3 regions of the Bradyrhizobium sp. USDA 3650 genome follow, and region 1 is predicted to be linked to each of the others. Evidence: predicted binding sites of a transcription regulator. Region 1 holds the regulator's gene; each other region holds the start of a gene.
What was found. The regulator LexA, encoded in region 1, represses DNA repair genes until DNA is damaged. The targets are predictions, from matches to a motif close to TGTTCNNNNTGTGTTCNG.

Region 1 (8,013 bases):
TACACGCTGCTGTCCAAACGCGTGCTGACCCAGCTCGTGCGCGAGGGCCATGTCGCGGGCTGGGACGATCCGCGCATGCCGACCATGGCGGGGATGCGCCGCCGCGGCGTGCCGCCGGCCGCCCTTCGCGAATTCGTCAAGCGCATCGGCGTGGCGAAGGCCAACAGCGTTGTCGACGTCGGCATGCTCGAGTTCTGCATCCGCGAGGAGCTCAACCGCACGTCGCAGCGGCGGATGGCAGTGCTGAAGCCGCTCAAGGTCGTGATCGAGAACTATCCAGAAGGGCAGACCGAGGAGCTCGAGGCGATCAACCATCCGGACGATCCCTCTGCCGGCACCCGGAAGATCACGTTCGGCCGTGAGCTCTATATCGAGCAGGACGACTTTATGGAGAACCCGCCGAAAAAGTTCTTCCGTCTGTCGCCGGGCAACGAGGTGCGGCTGCGCTACGCCTATTTCGTCAAGTGCACCGGTGTGATCAAGAACGAGGTCGGCGAAGTGGTGGAACTGCGCTGCACCTACGATCCCGCGACCAAGGGCGGCAACGCGCCCGATGGCCGCAAGGTCAAGGCAACCATGCACTGGCTGTCGGCGGCAACATCCGTGCCCGCGGAAATCCGCGTCTACAACCAGCTGTTTGCCAATCCGAGCCCGGACGCCTCGAATTTTGCGGCCGACCTCAATCCGCAGTCGCTCGAGATTTTGGCTGACGCCCGGATCGAAGCATCAGTCGCGGAAAGCAATTCGACCGAGGTAATGCAGTTCGAGCGCCAAGGCTATTTCGTGCGCGACAAGGACTCGACGCCGGGCAAGCCGGTGTTTTCGCGCACCATCGGTCTGCGCGACACGTTCGCGAAGGAAGTTGCCAAAGGCTGAGGGACCACAATGAGCGACGAAGCCGACGCCATCGTTTCCGTCATCGTCGCGAAATGGCGCGCCGGCTTCGCCACGCTCGATGCGGCCGCGCTGTCGTCTCTGTATTCGAAGAATGCGTTCTTCTTCGGCTCCAATCCAAAGCTCTACCGGGGCAGGGATGGCGTCGCAGACTATTTCAACGGCCTGCCGCGCTGGCGCCAGCCGAGCGCTGTGTTCTCCGAGGTGAAGGCGGTGCAGGCAGGTCCTGATCTGATCAATATGGCCGCAATGATCTCGTTCGATCTCGCCGGCGAACGCCCTGATTTCTCGGTCAAGATGAGCTGGGTCATCATGCGCGAGGACGGCGACTGGAAGATCGTCAATCACCATGCTTCGTCGCAGGCGCCGCTGATCTGACCAGCGGGCACACGACTTCGTCATTCTCGTGAGAGAACGAACGTGCGCCCCGTGCGTTGGGGTGGGCCCAACAAGGAACCCACCATGCAGAACATCGCAGAGCATATGGAAGTCATCGGCGCCGATGGCGTCCACATCGGCACCGTCGACAAGGTCGAAGGCAATCGCATCAAGCTGACCAAGAAGGACAGCGGCGAGGGCAGCCACAAAGGGCATCACCACTTCATCGACAAGGGCCTCGTCGCCGATATCGAGGGCAACAAGGTCCGGCTGTCGGCCAAGGCCGATGTCGCCGTGACGATGGAAGAGGAAAAGTAGCGGCCGCGCCCTTTCGTTCCTGATCCGTACCGCTATCCGCCCGCCTGCACGTTCCGGTAGCTTCTGACTTCGTTGCGTATCATCGAGTGCAGGGAATGGCGGAGCCGGGCCGGCCGGTACGGTCGCAGGGGATCGCGGGGACGTGGCCCGCGGGCCGCGCCGCGTCTGCGGGCGGCCTTGCAGCTGCAGGCCTCGACCTCTGGACATCGCTGGCCGAGACCCTCCGCGCATGGCTACGCGCCGAGGCTGGCGCCGGGCGGCTGTTGCCGTGGGTGCCCGTCGCGTTTGGCTGCGGCATCGCGCTTTATTTCTCTGCCGATCACGAGCCAGTACTGTGGGTCGTTGCCACCACCGCCATCGCACTCCTGCTCGGCGCGGCTCTGTTGCGGCGGAGCCGGCTGTTCGCCCCGGCCATCATGATCGCGGCGGTCGCGGCCGGCTTTGCCGTCGCGACCTGGAAGACGGCGCGGATCGCCCACCCGGTGCTGGCAAAGGCGCTCTATTCGGTGTCGTTGTCGGGCTTTGTCGAGGCTCGCGACATCCGCGAGCGTACCGATCGTTTCGTGCTGCGCGTCACGGCGATGGAGGCGCAACGCAGCGACGTCAGGCTCGAGCGCGTGCGCCTGTCGGTCCGCAAAGGCACCGCGCCGGAGGTCGGTAGCTTCGTTCAGCTGAAGGCACGGCTGATGCCGCCGCTCGCGCCGGTGCGGCCCGGCAGCTACGACTTTTCGCGTGACATGTTCTTCCAGGGCATCGGCGCCTCCGGCTTCGCGATGGGCGCAATCACGGTGGCGCCGCCGCCTGAGACCGCCGGCTTGCGGCTGCGCTATGCGGCCTTCATGCAAGGCCTGCGCGATGCGATCGATGCCCGCATCCGGGCGACGCTCGACGGCGACAACCGGGCGATCGCGACCGCGCTGCTTACCGGGCGGCGCGATGCGATCACCACGCCCGTCAACGATGCGATGTTTATCTCCGGTCTCGGCCACGTGCTCTCGATTTCCGGTTATCACATGGCCGTCGTTGCCGGTGTCGTGTTCTTCGCGGTGCGCGCGCTGCTCGCTCTGATCCCGGGACTTGCGGCCGGCTTCGCCATCAAGAAATGGTCGGCGGCCGCCGCGCTGGTCGCTGCTGCGTTCTACCTGCTGCTGTCAGGCGCGGAGGTCGCAACGCAAAGATCGTTCTTCATGACGGCGGTGGTGCTGATCGCGGTGATGGTCGATCGCCGCGCCATCACCTTTCGCACGCTTGCTGTCGCCGCGCTGATCGTGCTGGCGGTCGCGCCGGAAGCACTGGTGCATCCGAGTTTTCAGATGTCGTTTGCGGCAACGCTCGGGCTCGTCGCCTTGGTGCAGATCGGCATGCCCAATTTGTTTGCCTCGCCGGACCATTCGGCGACCGCGCGCATTGCGATGTGGGGTGGCCGCGAGATCGCGATGCTGTTCATGGCCTCGCTGATTGCGGGACTTGCGACCACGCCCTACGCCGCGTTCCATTTCCACCGTGTCACGCCGTTCGGCGTGCTCGCCAATCTCGGCGCGATGCCGGTGGTCTCGGCGCTGGTGATGCCGGCGGGATTGTTGGGGCTGCTTGCTGCGCCGTTCGGGCTGGACAGCGTGTTCTGGTGGCTGATGGGGCTCGGCATCGACTGGATGGTCGCGGTCTCGCGCTGGGTCGCGGCATTGCCGGGCGCCGTCGGCCGCATCCCGGCGTTCGGGATCGCGCCGCTGATCGCGGCGAGCCTGGGAATCATCCTGCTGGGCTTGTTGCGCACGCCGCTACGCTGGTCCGGCGCCCTAGTGCTGCTGGCAGCGATCCTCTGGGGACTGTCGGCGCGGCAGCCCGACATCCTGATTGCCGGGGATGGCGCGAGCGTTGCGGTGCGGGGTAGGGACGGATATCTACACCTGATCAGGACGAGCAAGGACAGCTTTCTGCTCAAGGAATGGCTCGCTGCCGACGCCGATCCGCGCGATGCGGGCCGAGCCTCTCTGGCCGATGGCGTGTCCTGTGACGAATCCGGCTGCGTGACGCCACTGGCCGACGGGAGGTTGGTCGCGCTGGCACTGCGCGTCGACGCTCTCGCGGACGATTGCAGTCGGGCCGCGCTGGTGGTGACGACACGCCCCGCGCCACCCGATTGCGCGGCGATGGTGGTCGATCGGCAACGGCTCGCCAGCCAGAGTGCGCTGGCGCTGACGCAACGTGGTGACGGCTTTGTGGTTCACGCGGTGAGGGCGAGAGGCACGAGCCGCCCCTGGTTGCCAGCCGGCGCAGGCGAGGGAGATTTCGACGGCAGCCTTGCGCCGAAGGCGATCGCGCCCCGCATCAAGGACGCAACGCCGGCGGAGACCGACTTGCAGGCGGACGATTGATCGGATCGGTTACAAGTACCAGGCCAGTACGGCGTCGAGCCTGGAATTGCCGATGACCGGCAGGGCCACCATTCGGCTCAGTCCGGATGTGCAGGCTTCGTGACCGGCGACCGAGCCGTCATGCACCAGATCGTCGTTGAGCGCGGGCATGCCGGTGGCCCAGGCCCCGCCGATGCTGCCTTCGCCTCTGGCAATGGATTTATCCGCATAGAGCGCGGCAAGGTTGGTCTGCGCGCTGCAATCGCCGGCGCGGAACACCAGTGCCGAGCGGGTCTCGTTCGGGATCCAGATCTCGAAGCGTCGCGCAATCGGCGTGGCCTGCGCGGAGAGGAATGTCAGGACCCAGGTCTGGTCCGCGCCCGTCCGATAGGGCACGCCGACGCCGAAATTGATCCCGACCTTGGCCGCGTCCTCCCAGCGCAGAAAACTCCTGGCGTCGTGCAGGTCCTTTATGATCAGCGGCAGGCCCGCCTTCCAGGTGCGGCCAGGCAGGCCAAAGCCGCGAGGAAATCTGGTGTGGCGGGAGTTGAATTCAAACATGTCGGCGGTGCCGTAATAGCCGTCGACAAGCCCCATCTCGTGGGAGGCATCAGGGTCGTTGTGCCAGAGCTCGATCGCCCCGACATGCGCTTGGTCCTCGCCGCAGAACAGCACCATGACGGCTTGCAGGAATTCACCCGCAAACACCGGCACCGCGACGCCGCAGGTGAGGCCGGCCGCGAGCGCCTGATCGGTCCGTTTGAAATAGGAGTTGGCGAATTTGGTGAGGATCACGGGGCGGCCCGCGGCCCAGGCCTTGCCCGGAAGTCCCTCGTCATATCCGAAGTGCAGCTCTTCGCTGACGGCCTTGAACGCGGACAGCCCTTCGCCATAGAGACCGCCACCAAACTCCAGCCGCGTGCGCGTCCGATCGGGCACCCAGAGTTCAACGACGCGAAGGAAGGTTTTCATCGAGCGTGTCCGCCGTCTCAAGCCCTGACAGCATCGGTCATTTGGCTGCGAAGCGGACGTTCAAAATTCAGGCAGGGCGGCTCAAACTTCGTGCGGCGGAGAGGTGCGGGCTTGGTCCATCCGATTGGTTTTCGCGGACGCAAACCACGCCATCTCGCCGGCCACGGCCGGCGATGGCAATTCAATCCTGACCTCCGACCTCGTAGCCGGAGGCGGCTGTGTCAGCCGATCGGCAGGTGCCTGACGGTCGGCTGCCGGTCGGCGATAATCTGCGCCTTGTGCTCTCGCTCGGCGACCGACTGAGTTACCGGCAGCTGCAACACGGTCGCGCGCTGGCCTTCGACGAGCTGCGTCACCAGCACATATTTGCCGTCGGGGAATTCGATCGCGTCATGATGGCGGTCGGGAACGTGCGGGTCGATCTTGCCGAACTTGCCCACGCGGGAATTGATGGTGCGCGTCCAGATCCAGCGATTGTCGTAGCGAACGTCGTCGGCGAAGGCGAGCTCCGTTCCCGGCAGCAGGCAGACGGCAACGGACGGATCGGCTGCCGAGGCGAAGCCGCGCGTCGAGGTGCCGCGGAAGCTTGTCGTGACGATCGTCTCGCCGACTTCGGCGGGTCGCGACGCGACGGCATGCAGGCTGTAGTCACACATCGGGTGCTCCTCATGCTGGGATAGCAACCCGCGTCTCTTAATCGAGGCGCAGGCCTCTATCAGAGTTGAAGCATGAACGCTCTGCTTGGTTGTGGGCAAATCTGCGGCTGGTTTCCGCGAGCCGCGATCACATTATCTTTCCCGAGTTCAATAGGAACAAAGCGAGTTGCGATGCATTCGGGAGGCGCGTGCGCGAATATCGCCGGCTTGGCTGCGGCGGTCGAACTTGATCGCCGGATGGTGTTTCCTCGAACTCGAGCCGCGAAGCGGTGCCGTTTGAAGCGGTGCTGTTTCGTGGGCGTCGCGAGGAGCCAGCCGAAGGAGGGGCCGGATAGTCTGTGCAGAACCAGAACGACTATCCAGCCGGAGCGGACGATGATCCGCTCCAATCTGACCGGCGATGCCGGTAGGAAGCGCGCGAGGCGCCAAGCACCTCCCGTATGAAGTACTCCCGATACTAAGGACTCCCGGTATCAAGGACGCCCGGTATCAGTACTTCCGGTAAAGCCCGATCAGCTTGCCCTGAATCTTCACCCGGTTGGGCGGCAGGATGCGGACCTCATAAGCCGCGTTGGCGGGCTCGAGCGCGATCGAGGCGCCGCGGCGGCGGAAGCGCTTCAGCGTCGCTTCCTCGTCGTCGATCAGCGCCACCACGATGTCGCCGGTATCGGCGCTCTCGTTGCGCTGAATCAGCGCCATGTCGCCGTCAAGGATGCCGGCCTCGACCATGGAATCACCGCGCACTTCGAGCGCGTAATGCTCGCCCGAGCCGAGCATGTCAGGCGGTACGCTGATAGTATGGCTGCGGGTCTGCAACGCCTCGATCGGCGTGCCGGCCGCGATGCGGCCCATCACCGGCACCGCGACGGGACGTTCGCCGTCGTCCGCGGGCAGGCTGGAGCTCGCACGCACCTTGCCGAGATTGCCCTCGATGACGCTCGGCGTGAAGCCGCGGCGGCTGCCTGCGGCTGCCTGGAGCTCCGGCAGCTTGATGACTTCAATCGCACGGGCGCGGTTGGGCAGGCGTCGGATGAAGCCACGCTCCTCGAGCGCCGTGATCAGGCGATGGATGCCCGACTTCGAGCGCAGATCGAGCGCATCCTTCATCTCGTCAAAGGAGGGCGGCACGCCGCTTTCCTTCAGACGTTCACTGATGAACCGCAGAAGCTCGTATTGTTTGCGCGTTAACATCTCGACCAAAGTCCCCCGGTTGATGTCGTCCGATTCCGAGACGCAGAGTTCGGCAATAAGCCGCTACATACTCGAAACAAATCATGAACGGACACTATATGTTCGATACATGTTCCGCAACTGCTTAATTTACCGTGAACAGAGCAAAGTTCGCGGAACGCGCATTGCCGGACGCTCAGACGGGGAGCCGCAACACTTCGCAAGCCGTGCCGGCTTCGGCCTTCGGCGCGAACGGTGCGCGCACGAGAAGTACTTGTGCTGCAGCGAGATTCGCAAGCAGCGAAGAGTCCTGATGATTGACGGGAAGAACGACGCGCGTGCCGTCGTCACGCTCCTCCAGATGCGCGCGCAGATAGTCCTCGCGCTGGTCGTTGGCGCCGATTTCGCGGCCGAGCACGGCGCGTTCACGGCGATGGTGAATCACCGAACGGCCCGACAGGGCGCGAATCAGCGGCACCATGAACAGGAAAGCGCACACGTAGGACGACACGGGATTGCCCGGCAGGCCGATCACCCCCATTGCGCCGAGCCGCCCGTGCATCATCGGCTTGCCTGGCCGCATCGCGATCTTCCAGAACGCCAGTGCGATGCCTTCCTCCCTCAGTGCCTGCTGGACCAGATCGTGGTCGCCGACCGATGCGCCGCCGGTCGTGATCAGGATGTCGGCGCCGCTCTCGCGGGCGCGGCGGATGCCGGCGGTGGTCGCCTCCAGCGTGTCGGCGGCAATACCAAGGTCGATGGTCTCGGCGCCCTCGCTGCGGGCGAGCGCGTGCAGGGCGTAGCCGTTGGAGTAGACGATCTGGCCGTGGCCGGGCGTGGTGCCCGGCATCACCAGCTCGTCGCCGGTGGCGAGAATGGCGACCCTCGGACGCCTGAAAACGGCAAGGTGCGGATGGTTCATCCCGGCGGCGAGCGCGAGGTCGCGCTCGGTGAGACGACTTCCCTTGCGCAGGAGCACGTCGCCCTCGCGGAAATCGACGCCTGCGGCGCGGATGTGCCGACCGGCGATCGCGGCTTCCTTGATCGTGATGCGCTTGCCGGCGGCGACCGTATCCTCCTGGATCACGACGGCGTCCGCGCCACCGGGAACGACGCCGCCGGTGAAGATCCGCACGGCTTCGCCGGCGCCGACCGTCCCCGCGAACGGTCGGCCTGCCGCGACTTCGCCGATGACGGTGAGCTCCGAATCGATCGTCGCGGCATCGGCCGCGCGCACCGCGTAGCCGTCCATCGCCGACATCGCCTGCGGC
Region 2 (8,013 bases), 4.2 Mb from region 1:
ATGAAGATGTGCCACGCCGTGAGAAACATCGCGGCGACGAGCGGGCCGATGACGAACCCGTTCGCTCCGAAAGCCGCAAGGCCGCCTACGGTAGCGAGCAGCACGACATAGCTCGGCATTTGGATCGACTGGCCGACCAGGATCGGACGGAGAAAATTGTCCGCAAGACCGATCACGAAGATCCCGAAGACGAGCAGGATGATCCCTTTCGTGACTGAGCCTGCCAGAAGCAGGTAGAGCGCGACCGGAACCCAAACTAGCGCAGAGCCGAGCACGGGCAGAAGCGAGAGCAGCGCCATCAGGGCGCCCGCCAGCAGCGGGGCAGTCAAGCCGAGCACCCAGAAAATCAGCCCGCCAAGCGCTCCCTGAATCAGCGCAACGAGAACGATCCCCTTGATCGTCCCGCGAACCGCGAGGGTGAATGCATTCAGAATCTCGGTGGTGTGGCTCGGCCGCAGCGGAAGCGCGTCGCGAATCCGCGCGTTGAGCTCGTCACCATCGCGGAGCAGGAAGAACAGCAGGTACAACATCACGAGCAAGCTTGCGACGAACTCCAGCGTCAACTGACCGATGTTGATGGCGTGCCCCGCCAGCTGTTGGCCGGCAGGGACGACCAGACTCGACAGACGTTCCTTCAGGGCCGAAAAATCGATGCCGGCCAGGCGATCCGACAGGGAAGCAGCCCAGGCGGGCAGCGCGGATTTCAGCTGCTGCAGGGGATGAGCGAAACTGATCTCTCCACTCTGAGCGCGCTGATACAGCTCCCCACCTTGGTCGATGAGCGAGGTGATGACGACCGCCACCGGGATGAGGACCATGACGATCACGACGACGACAGTGAACGATGCGACCAAGTTGCGCCTTCCCGGAAGCGTTTCCAGGGCCCGTCGATAGAGTGGCGCGAACATGATCGCCAGAAGCGTGGCCCACAACAACGCGCCGGAGAACGGCCAAAGCACCCACCCGAAGGCAAGGGAGATCGCGGCAAGCAAGATGAGGAATGAGCGGTCTTCCGATGTTCTCACGTGTTCGCCAACCCTTCTGTGGCCAGAGCATGTTCACCCGAATTCCGGGCCGTCACTTGTCTGCTTTCGCGGTCCAGTCGGCGAACTTGATGCGTCCTGCAAAGGTTGCAGGACCCGAGCCGCCGGCCTTGTAGACGAAAGCTTCGCCTTCCTGCACGTCCCCGGCTTCCTTGCCGAAGGCATCGGCGATGTTGGTCTTGTGGGTGACCAGGACGGTGTTGGTGCCGGCCTTGGGCGGCGCATCGACGAGCTGCCGCACGGCCTGGCCCGCCTTTGCATTGGCACCGGTGGGATTTGCCATGCCAGACGCGCTCGCGTTGCTGCTGTCCGTCAATGCATCGACCGGCTTGACCTCGCGACCGGAGATCAGTCTGCCCGCCTCGATCGCGCGGTTCAGCTTGCTCGTGTAGACGTCGCCGATCGGAATCGCGAGTTCCTTGATGGCTGCCCCGATCTGGCGCGCCATGTCGCGGCCCTTTTCACTGAGCTGACGCTGGGCACTCATGTCGTCGAACTTGAAAGGGTAGACATCCTTTTGGCTGTCGTCGGTGGCGGTGTGGCGAAACACCAGCACGAAGCCGCCCTGCTTGAGCGAGGCGATCAGTTCCGAGCTATCGGCCGCGGTGGCTTGAGTTGAACCACAGAGAAGGATCACGAAGGCGAGGCGGCACAGCAGGTTCATGCGAAATCCTCTGTTCAAAATGCCCCAGAGGATGGTGACGCGTGACGCGGTCGATTTCAATTGTCGATCGCCGTCCGAGATCGGGTTCCCAAGAAATCCGGATCAAACCGCCAGCTGCCGCGCCGCCGCTAATCCGGCCAGCGCCTCTTCCAGCTTCTCGCGATCGAGCGGCTTGATCAAAAACCCGTTCATCCCCGCTTCAAAGCAGGCGTAGCGGTCTTCCACCAGCGTATTGGCGGTGAGCGCGAGGATCGGCGTGTGGTGGCCGCCTCTGGCTGCCTCATGCGCACGGATTTGTTTGGTCGTCTCGATGCCGTCGAGCTGCGGCATCTGGATGTCCATCAGCACGAGATCATAGGGCGTGCCGGCCGATGTCGCGCCGAGCCAGGATTCCAGCGCGGCCTCGCCATGGACGGCGATGACGACGCGGTGGCCGAGTTTCGTCAGCAGCGAGCGCATCAACAGCGCGTTGATCTCGTTGTCCTCGGCGACGAGAATTGACAGGCCTTTCGCCGGTACCGCGCCGGCGGATGGGGCCGATGGCTCCGGCGCGAGATCGGGCGAGGCGACCTCCGGAGGCAGCGCGAGGCGTGCGGCGAGTGAAGCTGCGCGCAGCGGCTTCACCAGGAAGCCGGTGAAGGCCGGCGAGAGTTTCTCGTGGCGCGAGCCCGACGTCAGCAGCACGAGGCGTTGCGTCGCATGGCTGCGTGCGGCTTCGCCGAGGCGGTCGGCGATGGCAGCGCCGAGCGCGCGATCGATCAGCACCGAATGCCATGAGCGTTCCGGCAGCAGCGCTTCCGCCACCGCCGCGTCGGTCACCATGCAGGTCTGGCCACCCCAGCGCTCCAGCCGCCGCGCGATCAGCGAGGCTTCGATACCGTCGGCGATCAGCAGGATCGGCTTTCCTGCAAGGTCGGGACTCGGGAATGCCGTCTGTTCCGCGCCGACGAGGGATGACGCCAACGGTACCGCGACCTCGAAGGTCGCGCCCTTGCCCGGCTCGCTCGTGAGCGTGATGCGGCCGCCCATGCGCTTGACGATGCGCTCGCTGATGGCGAGACCGAGACCGGTGCCGCCATAGGTGCGGGCGACGCGTTCGTCGGCCTGCTCGAATTCGCGGAAGATGCGCTGTTGCGCGTCGGCTGCGATGCCGATGCCGGTGTCGCGTACCAGAAAACTGATCTCGTTCGGCCAGATGCCGGGCTCGACAATCAGCGCGACGCCGCCGCTCGCGGTGAACTTGATGGCGTTGCCGGCGAGGTTGAGCAGCACCTGGCGCAGCCGCGCGGCGTCGCCGACCACTTCGAGCGGCAGCCGCTCGTCGACATAGGCGGCGATCTCGAGCTTCTTTGCCTGCGCGCGCGGCGCGAGCAGCTCGGTGATGTCCTCGATCAGGGCCGAGAGCGCGAAGGGACGCTGCTCGAGATCGAGCTTGCCGGCTTCGATCTTGGAATAGTCGAGCAACTCCTCGATCAGGGCCATCAGCGCTTCGCCGGAGGTCTTCACGGCCCTGGCGTAGGTCGACTGCTCAGGTGTCAGCGTGGTGTCGAGCAGCAGCCCGCCCATGCCGATGATGCCGTTGAGCGGCGTGCGGATCTCGTGCGACGCCATCGCCAGGAAGCGCGATTTGGCCCGGTTGGCGGCGTCGGCCTGATCGCGGGCCTCGGACAGCGCACGCTCGGTCTCGGTGCGGTCGGTGACGTCGCGTCCGACGCTCTGCAATTCGGCGGGTTGGCCGGCGTCGAGGCGGACATAGCCTTCGCGCCAGGCGATCCAGCGCGCGCCGAGCGGGGTTGCGATCTTCTGGTCGTGAATGCGCGTGCCGTTGCTCTCGCGGGCGCTGTCGCCCTGCTCCAGTACGTCGAGATCAAAGCGCGTGCCGACCAGCGCGCCGCGCGCCTGTCCGGCAAGCGCGCAATAGGCGTCGTTGGCGAAGGTGATGCGGCCGCTCGTGTCGCGCAGCACGATCAGATCGCCCTGCTGTTCGAACAGGCTGCGAGCGCGTTCTTCCGCTTCCTTCAGCTCCCAATTGCGGTCGATCAGCGTTTCGTTGTGGGCAGCCAGCGCACGCATCCGCTTGTTGACGAAGCGCAGGCGCATGCTGAGCGTGGCGAGGCCGAGGCAGGCGAGCGCGAACAGGAAGCTGACGCCGATCGCAAACGCATTGGGATCGTAGCCGGAATTCTCTGACCGGCTGCCGGAGACGAAACCATAGGCGCCGCCGAAGGTCGCCGAAAAGATCATGGTGGAGCGGATCGCGAAGGCGACTCGGGGGTACTGTCGCCTGAAGCGGCGCATGCGCACCTTGATCCGGAACGTCCGATCCATCGCCACCGACCCGACTCTTTTCTTAAAACGCTGTGCTCGCTGTCGACGACGATGTGCCGCCGACCTTGCGAACAGTTTGAGGCCCTGCGACCGCCTCCAAACAGGGTTGACGAGGTGTTAACGGTGCAGAGCGAGGCGGTTCAAAGCGAAGCGGCCTGGAGGTGGCGGTGGCCGCCGCGGGCGCCGACGATCAGCGCCGCCGCCTCGCGCTGGGAGAAGGTCTTCGAGCGCACATAGACGCGGTAATCCGCCGGCCCCTCGCTGGAGAGATAGATCACCTGACCGCCGTCGACGGGGTGCGCGGCAATCGAGATCAGGCGAGTCGAGGGGTTGGCCTGGCAGGACTCCGATTCCGAACCGGGGCCGTCGTCGACGACGGCGAAGTCGGCAGCGTCGGCGTCCTCGGTGATCTGAACCCGCACCGTGGCGCGCGCGGGATCATCGGTGAAGGCGACATGCACGCCAGCGGTCCAGAACAGCGACGTCAGCTCGACCGAGGTGTCGCCGAGGGCGATGCAGGGATGCGAGACCGATCCGATCTCGCTGCGGGCAAACACCGCGGCCGCCAACAGGGGAACAACCGAGGCCAGGATCTTGAAACGCAACATGACACGCTACTCGCCAGGCCCTGTGCGGGAACTGATGGGCCTTATGGTTTGCAGAGCGTAAAGGAAACTCGTTACCGCCGGGTTGATGCCGGTATCGGGGGATGAGAGTCTCGGTCGGTTAGGCGCTTTTGTTGGTTTTTCGCTCGACCTCAGTGAGAACCAAATAGCTGTTCCTGCCGAAGCTGATCGCCCACAGCGCCGCCCAGGCACCCCACCTGTTCCTGACCTCGATCTCGACGGTTTGGCCGGGACTGGTGCGAACGACGAGCGGCTGGCTCCTGCCCCAATCAATGCTCGCATCGATCGTGCAGGTGCCGGCCGGCAGCGTGATCTCCAACAAATCGTTGCGTGCAAGCTTCCCAACGCTGGTCCCGTTGACCCACAGCTCGTACGACCTCAGCCAATCGGCATATTGGGATGCGCGAACAAATCTGATGGTGCAGGCATTGGCATCGGTCATGATTCAATCTCGGGCATGGTGATGTTGTTGAGAAAGCTGCGGCGGCGCATCGCTCACGCCAGCTGGCGCACATCCTCCGCGAGCGCGCGGTAGGACAGCGCCTCGGCGAGATGGAGCCGGCCGATCTTGTCGGCACGATCGAGATCGGCCAGCGTGCGCGCCACCCGCAGCACCCGGTGATAGCCGCGCGCCGACAGCCGCATGGTCTCGGCGGCGTCGCGCAGCAGCTTCTGGCCTTGCGCATCCGGCTTGGCGATCTCCTCCAGCACCGAGGCCGGGGCTTCGGCGTTGGTGCGAACCTTCGGCAGGCCGGCGTCCGCGTAGCGGGCGAGCTGGATGTCCCGGGCGGCGGCCACGCGCGCGGCGACTTCGGCCGAGCCCTCTGCCGGCGGCGGCAGGATCAGATCGGCCGCGGTCACCGCGGGAACCTCGATGCGCAAATCGATGCGGTCCATCAGCGGTCCCGAGATGCGGGCCTGGTAGTCGCCGGTGCAGCGGTCGATGCGGCCGCGCTTGCAGGCATAGCCGGGCTCGAACGCATTGCCGCAGCGGCAAGGGTTCATTGCTGCGACCAGCATGAAGCGTGCGGGATAGGTGACGCGGTGATTGGCGCGGGACACCGAGACCTCGCCGTTCTCCAGCGGCTGGCGCAGCGAATCCAGCACGCGCGGATCGAATTCGGGGAGCTCGTCGAGGAACAGCACGCCCTGATGCGCGAGTGAGATCTCGCCGGGCCGTGCGCGCATGCCGCCGCCAGTGAGCGCGGCCATGCTGGCGGAATGATGCGGCGATCGGAACGGCCGCCGCGCCGTCAGCGCGCCGCCCTCGATCTCGCCGGCAACAGAGGCGATCATCGAGACCTCGAGCAATTCGCCCGGTGACAGCGGTGGCAGGATCGAGGGCAGCCGTGCCGCCAGCATCGATTTGCCGGCGCCGGGCGCGCCGATCATGAGCAGGTGATGGCCGCCGGCGGCCGCGATCTCCAGCGCCCGCTTGGCACTCTCCTGGCCCTTGATGTCGCGCAGGTCGAGCGGCGAGCTTGCTGCTTCATGCACCTTCGGCACGGGCCGCGACAGCACCTGCGTTCCCTTGAAATGGTTGGCGATCTGGATCAGCGAACTTGCGGCGATGATCTGGATGTCCGGGCTCGCCCACGCCGCTTCCGAGCCGCAAGCCGCCGGACAGATCAGCCCCTCCTCGCGTACATTGGCGCCAATCGCGGCGGGAAGAACACCGGCCACCGGCGCGATCGAGCCGTCGAGGCCAAGTTCGCCCAGAACGGTGAAGCCGGTCAGCGCATCCGGGGGGATCGCGCCGATCGCCCCCATCAGCCCAAGCGCGATCGGCAGGTCATAATGGCTGCCCTCCTTGGGCAGATCGGCAGGCGCGAGATTGACGGTGATCCGCCGCGCCGGCAGCGCCAGCCCCGAGGCGATCAGCGCCGAGCGGACCCGCTCGCGCGCCTCCGACACCGCCTTGTCCGGGAGACCGACGATGGCGAAGGCCGGCAGACCGGGCGCGACCTGCACCTGCACGTCGACCGCGCGGGCCTCGATCCCCTCAAAGGCGACGGTAGAAACCCGCTGAACCATGCCCGAACCAGCCTGCCCTTTTGCACAATTAGGGGTAGCAGAGCGGGCCGGTTCTTGCAAGAACAATACAGGAACATGCTCAGGGGCCGCAAGGCCCTAACCGATCGTAAACGCGACGAAGACACTACGCCTCGAATGCAAGCTGCTCTGCTCAGCACATCCCAACGAATGTCCGCTACTCCTAGGGGTGCGGGATGGGCCGTGGTCTAACGGGTGAACAATTCAAATGCTTGCAAATCGCCGGAGAAGCGAACGACGGATGTGCACGCGGCTCGCCAAGATTCACTTTGGCGCGGGTTCGCTGCCGCGGGATTGCACGATCACGGATATTTCGGATGGCGGCGTGAAAGTGGTGGCGGAGTTCCTGGAAGTGCCGCCGCAATTCACCATCATCTTCGCGCCCGACTATTCCCGGCAGTGCCGCCTGCGCTGGCGCATCGGCTGCGAGTTCGGCGCTGAATTCACCGACTGAGCCGCGCAAGCGCCCCGCCTTAACGGGACTTTAGCGTTAATCGGTAAGCATCTCTGATCAGTCGCCGAGTGATCAGAGTATGTCCAAGCGTTTGTCCGTCGCCTCTCCTCCGGCGAGATATCTGTTTTCCGCGCTTCTGATCCTGGCCCTCGGCGGCTGTCAGACCACCGGCATTGAGGACATCACCGGCGCGCTCGGCGGAAAGTCGGACACGGCTGGCAGGGCCGACGCCAAGCCGGAAGCAAGGCCGGACATGGACGCGCTGCGCGAGCGCTATCGCGCCAAGCCTGGCGATCCCAACGTCGCGCTCGAATACGGCAAGGCGTTGCGCCAGACAGGTCAGCGCGCGCAGGCGCTCGCGGTGCTGGAGCAGGCCGTGCTCGCCCATTCCAGCAACAAGGCGCTGCTGGCAGGCTACGGCCGCGCGCTCGCCGACAGCGGCAGTTTCCAGCAGGCGTTCGACGTCCTCGGCCGCGCGCATTCGCCCGAGGATCCCGACTGGCATATCCTGTCGGCGCAGGGCGCCGCGCTCGATCAGCTCGGCCGCAACGAGGAAGCGCAGCAATATTACGCCGCCGCGCTCAAGATCGTGCCGGACGAGCCGTCGGTGCTGTCCAATCTCGGACTGTCCTACATGCTGCAGAACAATCTGCCGCGGGCAGAGGAAACGATGCGCCGGGCGCACGCGCGCAATCCCGCCGATCTCCGCGTGCGCGCCAATCTCGCGCTCGTGCTGGGACTGGAAGGAAAGCAGGCCGAGGCCGAGACCATCGTCAAGGCGGACCTGCCGCCGGATCAGGCGGCGGCAAAGGTCACGGCGCTGCGGCAATTGCTGGTGAAGAAGCA
Region 3 (8,013 bases), 6.3 Mb from region 1:
CAATCTGCCGATTGAGGAAGTGTTCAAGCGCATTCGCGTCGCCGTGGCGCAATCGACCGACGGACGCCAGATCCCCTGGGAGAGCTCGTCGCTGACGACCGACTTCAAGTTCTTCGGCGGCGACGGCAGCGGCGCTCAGCCTGCGCTTCCCGGCGCATCCTCCATGGCGCTTGCAAGCGGCACGCGCAGCCTCGAGGACTGGCGCAAGGATTTGCAGGGCAAGCCGGCCATGGTCGCCTATGAGATGGTGATCACCGACGACACCGTGCCGGCGTATCAGGCCTATATCGAGTTGTATGGTCAGGATACCCGTACCCCGCGCCTGCGCACGATTGTGGAGCGCCGGCGCCAGATGCTAGCGTGGGAGCGCGCCACCGCGATCAACACCCGCGCCTCGTTCGAGGCTTATCTGGCGAACTGGGACAACAGCGATCTGGCTGCGACCGCACGCAGGCTGCTGCTCCGCGTGCAGAACCGCAACTACGTCTTGCCTGCCGTGGTCGCGGCCGCTCCTGCCCCGGTCGCTGTCGCGATGGCGCCGACCTGCCCGTGCTCGACGCCCTCGGCACCGGCAACGCCGGTCAACCCGACGATTGCGCCCGTGATCAAGAAGCGCGTCGACAACACGCCGCCGAAGCGCAAGGTGGTCGACACGCCGCCCAGGCCGCGCCGGCCGCCGCCCGATGAAGTGATCTACGAGCGCGCACCGCCGCCGGATCGCGGCCCGCCGCCCGGCGCCATCATGCAAGGCATTGGCATCGGTGTCGGGATCGGCATGGGTATGGGCGGCGGACGCGGCGGCGACTATCACAACGACCGCGGCCGTTACTGAGACCGCTCGCGAGATACGGAGGACAGATCTGTCCTCCGTCATTGCCATCGGATGGAGATAAACTGCGTCTGCCGCTTCCCGATACGGAAATGCTGTAGTCTAACCGACTGACGCCAGGCTTTCCGGGGACTCCACATCGATGCCGCACGACGCTCACGCCAAGCCAGCTTGGCCGCTGTTTCGCTCACTCGCGTCCTATTCTCTCCCGGGCGACCTGATGGCGGGGCTGACGCTGGCCGCGATCGCAATTCCCGAGCAGATGGCCACGGCGCGGCTCGGCGGCTTCGCGCCGCAGATCGGCTTCTTCGCCTTCATGGCGGGCTCGCTCGGCTTTGCGATGCTCGGCGGCAACCGCTTCCTGTCCTGCGGCGCCGATTCCACGATCACGCCGATCTTCGCCGGCGGACTGGCGGCGCTGGCCGCCGCCGGCTCGCCTGAGTATCAGGGACTCGCGATCGCGCTGGCACTGATGGTCGGCGCGATGATGCTGGCCGGCGGTGCCTTCCGCCTCGGCGGCATCGCCAATCTCTTGTCCGTGCCCGTCATGGTCGGCTTCCTCGCCGGCATTTCCGTCCACATCATCGTGTCGCAATTGCCGGGCGTGCTGGGGCTGGACTCGCCGGGCGGGCCGACGCTCGATCGCATCGGTGTGCTCGCAAGCGAGCTCGGCCGCAGCAATCCCTTCACGTTGTGCATCGGCTTCGGTGTGCTGGCCGTGGTCTTCGTCGCCGAGAAGGTCAGCGCAAAAATTCCGGGCGCGCTGATCGGGCTCGTCGCCGCGACCCTGGCCACGATCGCGCTCGGCCTCGAGAGCAAGGGCGTCAATGTCGTAGGCCTCGTGCCGGGCACGCTGCCGCGGCCGACCTTTCCCGAGCTTGCACCGGAGCAATGGGTCCGCCTCGTGCCGCTCGCCTTTGTCATCACAGTCGTGGTGATGGTGCAGACTGCGGCAACGACACGCTCGTTCCCGTCCGATCCCGACAAGCCGGCCGATGTCGATCGCGATTTTCTGGGCGCGGGTGCCGGCAGCGTGCTGTCGGGGCTGTTCGGCGCGTTTCCGGTCAATGCCAGCCCGCCGCGGACGGGCATTGTCGCCGAGACCGGCGGACAATCGCAGCTCGCGGGTCTCGCCGCCGCTGCGATCGTGCTGGCGCTGCTCGCGTTTGGAACGGGATTGCTGCAGCACGTCCCGGACGCAGCCCTCGGCGGCATCCTGCTGTTCGTCGCGCTGCGCATCATCCGCGTCAAGCAGATCGCCACGATCTATCGCCAATCCCCGAGCGAATTCCTGCTGATCGCCGCCACCGCCGCACTCATCATCGTGCTGCCGATCCAGCAGGGTGCGTTCCTCGGCATCGTGCTGTCGCTGCTGCACGGCATCTGGAGTACGACGCGCGCGCGGCTCGTCGAGTTCGAGCGCGTTCCGGGCACCACGATCTGGTGGCCGGCGCATCCGCACATCGCCGGCGAGCGCATCGCCGGCGTCGCCGTGATCGGGCTGCAGGCGCCGCTGTCGTTCCTCAACGCGCCCGGCTTTCGCAGCGACGTGTCCAAGGTGCTCGGCGCGACGCCCCCGCAGCTGCTGGTGCTGGAGGCGAGCGGCATGGTCGAGATCGACTTCACCGCCGCACAGATCCTGCTCGATGTGTTCAGGGCGTGCAGCGAACAGGGTGTCACGGTCGCGCTGGCGCGGCTGGAATCGGTGCGTGCGCAGGACGCGTTCGAGCGATTCAAACTGTTCGAGGCCCTGCCCCGCGAGAACGTCTTCCACAGCGTCGACGAGGCCGTGCGGAAGTTGGCGAAATAGGAACAGCCTTGGTTCGCGCAGGTCGAGCCGCGAACTCGCTGTAACCTCTCCCGCCTGCGGGAGAGGTCGGCGCGTCCCCGGGCGATGCGAAGCATCGTCCCGCGCGCCGGGTGAGGGTTCTTTCCTCTTGGGGATTGTCCCGTTGCGGAGACACCCTCTCCCCGACCCTCCCCCGCAAGCGGGGGAGGGAGCGCACCGCTTTCACTGCGCCAATGTCGGATGATCCCGCTGCACCGTTTCGCGGATCCAGCTGGCATGGATCGCCCGAAACAGGATTTGCGCCGTCTTGAGGTCGTTTGCCTTCATGCAGAGATCGACGATGCGACGGACTGCGTCGTCGCGCATCAGTCCGTCCGCGATCTTCATCGCGATTTCCATAGCGACTTTCGCCGCGCGCTCGTAGCGCTCACTCTCGCGCTTGTCGTTGCGCGCGGACCCTGCCGCGCTGGCGGCAGCGGCGTCACAGATCGCACGGATGCGCTCGGCGGCCTCGATGTCGCCGAGCGGCCGTTCGATCGCTTCGTCCCAGATGTCCCGGCGCGTCTTGCGGGCGAACCACTGCATTGCCTGCTCCGTGGTGAGGGAGCGAGCATAAACGGCGGCCACGCCGGGCGCTACGCCTCCGGTACGATCTTGCCGGGATTGAAGATGTTCTGCGGATCGAGCGCCTTTTTCAGTGCCCGCATTGCATCGATCGCCTCGGGGCCCAGTTCTGCCGCAAGATATTTCTGCTTGCCCTGGCCGATGCCGTGCTCGCCGGTGCAGGTGCCGTCCATGGCCTGCGCGCGCTCGACCAGCCGATGCATGAACTCCTCGCCGCGCGCCATTTCGTCGGCATCTTTGGTGTCGCAGACCAGCGAGCAGTGGAAATTGCCATCGCCGACATGGCCGACGATCGGCGACAACAGGTTGAGCCGCTTGAGATCTTCCTCGGTCTCGCCGACGCATTCCGCAAGCCGCGAGATCGGCACGCAGACGTCGGTCGCGACCACACCGATGCTGTCACCGGGCCGCAGCGCCTTCACCGACCAATAGGCGTCGTGCCGCGCCTGCCACAGTTTTGTGCGATCCTCCGGCTTGGTGGTCCAGGAGAAATCGCCGCCGCCACAATCCTTTGCGATCTCGCCGAAGGCCTTCGACTGTTCGCCGACCTCGATCTCGCTGCCGTGGAATTCCATCAGCAGCAGCGGCGTTTCCGGCAGGGTCAACTTCGAATAGGCGTTGCAGGCCCGCACCTGCGCGGCGTTGAGCAGCTCGATGCGCGCCACGGGAATGCCGGTCTGGATCGCCAGGATCACGGCCTGACACGCCCCGTCCACGGTCTCGAACGACACCGCGCCGGCCGCGATCGTATCGGGGATGCCGCGCAGCCGGATGGTCAATTCGGAGATGATGCCGAGCGTGCCCTCGGCGCCGACGAACAGATGCGTCAGGTCGTAGCCGGCGGATGATTTCTTCGCGCGCGTGCCGGTCGTGATGATCTCGCCGTCGCCGCGGACCACTTTCAGCGCCAGCACACTGTCGCGCATGGTGCCGTAGCGCACCGCGTTGGTGCCGGAGGCGCGGGTCGAGGCCATGCCGCCCAGAGAGGCGTCCGCGCCGGGGTCGATCGGGAAGAACAGGCCCTGGTCGCGCAGATGCTCGTTGAGCGCCTTGCGGGTGACCCCGGGCTGGATCACGCAGTCGAGGTCCTCGGCATGCACCGCGAGCACCTTGTTCATGTCGCGCAGGTCGATGCAGATGCCGCCGGCGGGTGCGTTGACCTGGCCCTCGAGCGAGGTGCCGGTGCCGAAGGCGATGACGGGCACGCCGTTTTTCGCGCAGATCCGCACCACGTCCTGGATGTCGGCGGTCTCCTGCGCCATCACCACGCCGTCCGGCGGCTGGTTCACGATCCATGTGGTGGTATGGCCGTGCTGCTCGCGGACGGCCTGCGAAGTGATGAGGCGGTTGCCGAACCGCGCGGCAAGCTGCTCCAGCGCGCTCGCGAGGGCTTTCGGCGCCGGCCGCGGCGGATTATTGGTGATGGTCGTACCCACGGACGTTCCTCCCGACGAGACGAACCGTGGCAAAGGACATCTCACCGGTCAAGTCAAGCGACCGGACGCATAGCTGGGGAAGGACACATGCCGGAGACTGCTGCCACGACGATCGAGGGCGCACCGTTCCGCGCGTCGACCATGCAGATCGAGCCGCAATGGATCGACTACAACGGCCACCTCAACATGGCCTATTACAACGTGATGTTCGACCGCGCGATCGACCAGATGTGGCTGACGCTCGGGATCGGGCCGGGCTACATGAAGGAGCGCGGCGGCTCGACCTTCACTGCCGAATGCCACGTGCGGTATTTGCGCGAAATCCACCTCGGCGATCCCGTGCAGGTCTCGGTCTGGCTGCTCGAAGCCGACGACAAGCGGCTGCACACATTCCAGGAGCTGCGACACGCGACCGAAGGCTGGTTGTCGGCTACTTCGGAGAACATGTCGCTCCACATCGACATGGGCTCACGAAAGGTGGCGGCTTTTCCACCAGACATCCGTGAGCGCATTGCGGCGGTGGTCAAGGCCCACAGCGCCGTGCCGCGGCCTGAGGGCATCGGCCGCAACGTGGCGATGCCCTCGAAGCGGTAAGCGCGCTAGACCCTGTTACGGCCGCGGGCCAGTCCAACAACGGCCGAGACCAGGAACAACACGACCGCGATGAAGAAGATGATCTTGGCGATTTCGATCGACGCGCCGGCGAGGCCGCCAAAGCCCAGGATACCGGCGATCAGGGCGATAACCAGAAACGTCACAACCCAGCTAAGCATGATCCGAACCTCTGTTTCGATGTCTGTCTGCGATCGGCGCGGCTGACGCGCCTCACTTACAGAACCAATCGCCAACGCGGAACAATGGTTCCGGGCCGTTAGGGCCGGAAATTCGCCTGATCCGCAGGAACAAATTGGCTTTCCGCGCACGTGGAAAACCCCGCCCGCGGCCCCATATAGGGACCAATCCCTGTTAAGAAGGCTCCCCTTTCACCACCCCGCGGTGCCAACGTGGGGCAAATGATTCGCATGACCGAGCCGAGCAAGATCACGTCCCAGAGCGTCCCCGACCACCAGCCCGCAGCCGGCGGCATCGCCGCGCGCGCGCGCGCCTCGGTGGGCCCGCAATACCTGTCCGGGCTCAATCCGGAGCAGCGCGAGGCCGTGGAAACGCTGGACGGCCCGGTTCTGGTGCTGGCCGGCGCCGGCACCGGCAAGACCCGCGTGCTGACCACGCGCATCGCCCATATCCTGAGCCAGGGCCGCGCCCGCCCCTCCGAAATCCTGTCGGTGACCTTCACCAACAAGGCCGCGCGCGAGATGAAACACCGGCTCGGTCAGATGCTCGGTCATGCCGTCGAAGGCATGCCGTGGCTCGGCACCTTCCACTCCATCGGCGGGCGCATCCTGCGGACCCACGCCGAGCTGGCGCAGCTCAAGTCGAACTTCACCGTGCTCGACGTCGACGATCAGGTGCGGCTGTTGAAGCAGCTGCTGCAAGCCGACAACATCGACGACAAGCGCTGGCCCGCGCGCATGCTCGCCGGGCTCATCGACGGCTGGAAGAACCGCGGCCTGACGCCGTCGCAGGTGCCGTCGGGCGAAGCCGCCGTGTTCGCCAACGGCAAGGGCGGCAAGCTCTATGCGAGCTACCAGGAGCGGCTGAAGATTTTGAACGCCGCCGATTTCGGCGATCTGCTGCTCGAGGACATCCGCATCTTCCGCGAGCACCCGGATATCCTGCGGCAGTACCAGCAGCGCTTCAAATTCATCCTGGTCGACGAGTATCAAGACACCAACGTTGCGCAATATCTGTGGCTGCGATTGTTGTCACAGGCGCCCTCCTCTTTCACCTCTCCCCGCGTGCGGGGAGAGGTCGCATCGCAAAGCGATGCGGGTGAGGGGGACTCTCCAAGCACCGCGCCCGTGGAGACTCCCCCTCATCCCGACCTTCTCCCCGCAAGCGGGGAGAAGGAGCAGAAGACCCACGTCAAGAACATCTGCTGCGTCGGCGACGACGACCAGTCGATCTATGGCTGGCGCGGCGCGGAGGTCGACAACATCCTGCGCTTCGACCATGATTTCCCCGGCGCCAAGGTCATCCGCCTCGAGCGCAACTACCGCTCGACCGGCCACATCCTCGCCGCCGCCTCGCATTTGATCGCCCACAACGAGGGCCGGCTCGGCAAGACGCTGCGCACCGAGGACCACGACGGCGAGAAGGTCACGGTGACAGGCTCGTGGGATTCGGAAGAGGAAGCCCGCGGCATCGGCGAGGAGATCGAGCAGATCCAGCGCCAGGGCGACAAGCTCAACGAGATCGCGATTCTGGTGCGCGCCTCCTACCAGATGCGCGAGTTCGAAGACCGCTTCGTCACGCTCGGCCTGCCCTATCGCGTCATCGGCGGCCCGCGCTTCTACGAGCGCGCCGAAATCCGCGACGCGCTGGCCTATCTGCGCGTCATCAATTCGCCGGCCGACGATCTCGCCTTCGAGCGCATCGTCAACACGCCCAAGCGCGGGCTTGGCGACGCCACCGTGCAGATGCTGCACGATCACGCCCGCAAGCGCCGCATTCCGCTGTTCGAGGCGGCGCGCGCGGTGGTCGACACCGACGAGCTGAAGCCAAAGGCGCGCGGATCCTTGCGCGACGTCGTCGCCCAGTTCGACCGCTGGCGCGCCCAGCGCGAGGTCACCTCGCACACTGAGCTCGCCGAGATCGTGCTCGACGAGAGCGGCTACACCGAGATGTGGCAGAAAGACCGTTCGGCGGACGCCGCGGGCCGGCTCGAAAACCTCAAGGAGCTGGTGCGCTCGATGGAGGAGTTCGAGAATCTGCAAGGCTTCCTCGAGCACATCTCGCTGGTGATGGACCGCGACAGCGGCGCCGATGAGGACGCGGTGTCGCTGATGACGTTGCATTCGGCCAAGGGGCTGGAATTCGACAACGTGTTCCTGCCCGGCTGGGAGGAAGGCCTGTTTCCGAGCCAGCGGACGCTCGACGAACAGGGCCGCGCCGGCCTCGAGGAAGAGCGCCGGCTCGGTCATGTCGGCCTGACCCGGGCTCGCCGCCGCGCCAAAATCTATTTTGCCACCAACCGCCGGATCCATGGCACCTGGTCGACCACGATCCCGTCGCGCTTCCTCGACGAATTGCCGGCGGCCAATGTCGAGATCACGGAATCCAAGGGCGGCTCCGCCTGGGGCGGCACCGGCGGCTACGGCGCCTCCCGCTTCGACGACATGGAAGCGTTCGGCTCCACCTATTCGACCCCCGGCTGGCAGCGTGCCCAGGCCAATCGCAATCGTGGCGGCGGCGGGGGCGGCAATGGCGGCCGCGGC

Region 2: the regulator LexA is predicted to act here: its motif matches at 6,754-6,771, upstream of ACVIN2_RS20585 (YifB family Mg chelatase-like AAA ATPase).
Region 3: the regulator LexA is predicted to act here: its motif matches at 5,511-5,528, upstream of ACVIN2_RS30695 (ATP-dependent helicase).

What each region holds. Positions count from the first base shown of each region.
Region 1 is NZ_JBSRZG010000001.1:227,364-235,376, forward strand. Features, by position in the region: gene ACVIN2_RS01085 (glutamine--tRNA ligase/YqeY domain fusion protein) at 1-876, shown strand, start outside; gene ACVIN2_RS01090 (YybH family protein) at 886-1,272, shown strand; gene ACVIN2_RS01095 (DUF2171 domain-containing protein) at 1,357-1,590, shown strand; gene ACVIN2_RS01100 (ComEC/Rec2 family competence protein) at 1,686-3,965, shown strand; gene ACVIN2_RS01105 (GAF domain-containing protein) at 3,975-4,916, opposite strand; gene ACVIN2_RS01110 (hypothetical protein) at 5,138-5,572, opposite strand; gene lexA (transcriptional repressor LexA) at 6,062-6,763, opposite strand; gene ACVIN2_RS01120 (molybdopterin molybdotransferase MoeA) at 6,939-8,013, opposite strand, start outside.
Region 2 is NZ_JBSRZG010000001.1:4,404,809-4,412,821, forward strand. Features, by position in the region: gene ACVIN2_RS20560 (AI-2E family transporter) at 1-1,025, opposite strand, end outside; gene ACVIN2_RS20565 (histidine phosphatase family protein) at 1,078-1,707, opposite strand; gene ACVIN2_RS20570 (ATP-binding protein) at 1,810-4,035, opposite strand; gene ACVIN2_RS20575 (hypothetical protein) at 4,176-4,643, opposite strand; gene ACVIN2_RS20580 (hypothetical protein) at 4,762-5,103, opposite strand; gene ACVIN2_RS20585 (YifB family Mg chelatase-like AAA ATPase) at 5,157-6,695, opposite strand; gene ACVIN2_RS20590 (PilZ domain-containing protein) at 6,922-7,167, shown strand; gene ACVIN2_RS20595 (tetratricopeptide repeat protein) at 7,247-8,013, shown strand, end outside.
Region 3 is NZ_JBSRZG010000001.1:6,532,884-6,540,896, reverse strand. Features, by position in the region: gene ACVIN2_RS30725 (caspase family protein) at 1-832, shown strand, start outside; gene ACVIN2_RS30720 (SulP family inorganic anion transporter) at 972-2,639, shown strand; gene ACVIN2_RS30715 (hypothetical protein) at 2,841-3,203, opposite strand; gene ACVIN2_RS30710 (FAD-binding oxidoreductase) at 3,254-4,678, opposite strand; gene ACVIN2_RS30705 (thioesterase family protein) at 4,766-5,272, shown strand; gene ACVIN2_RS30700 (DUF1328 domain-containing protein) at 5,278-5,451, opposite strand; gene ACVIN2_RS30695 (ATP-dependent helicase) at 5,692-8,013, shown strand, end outside.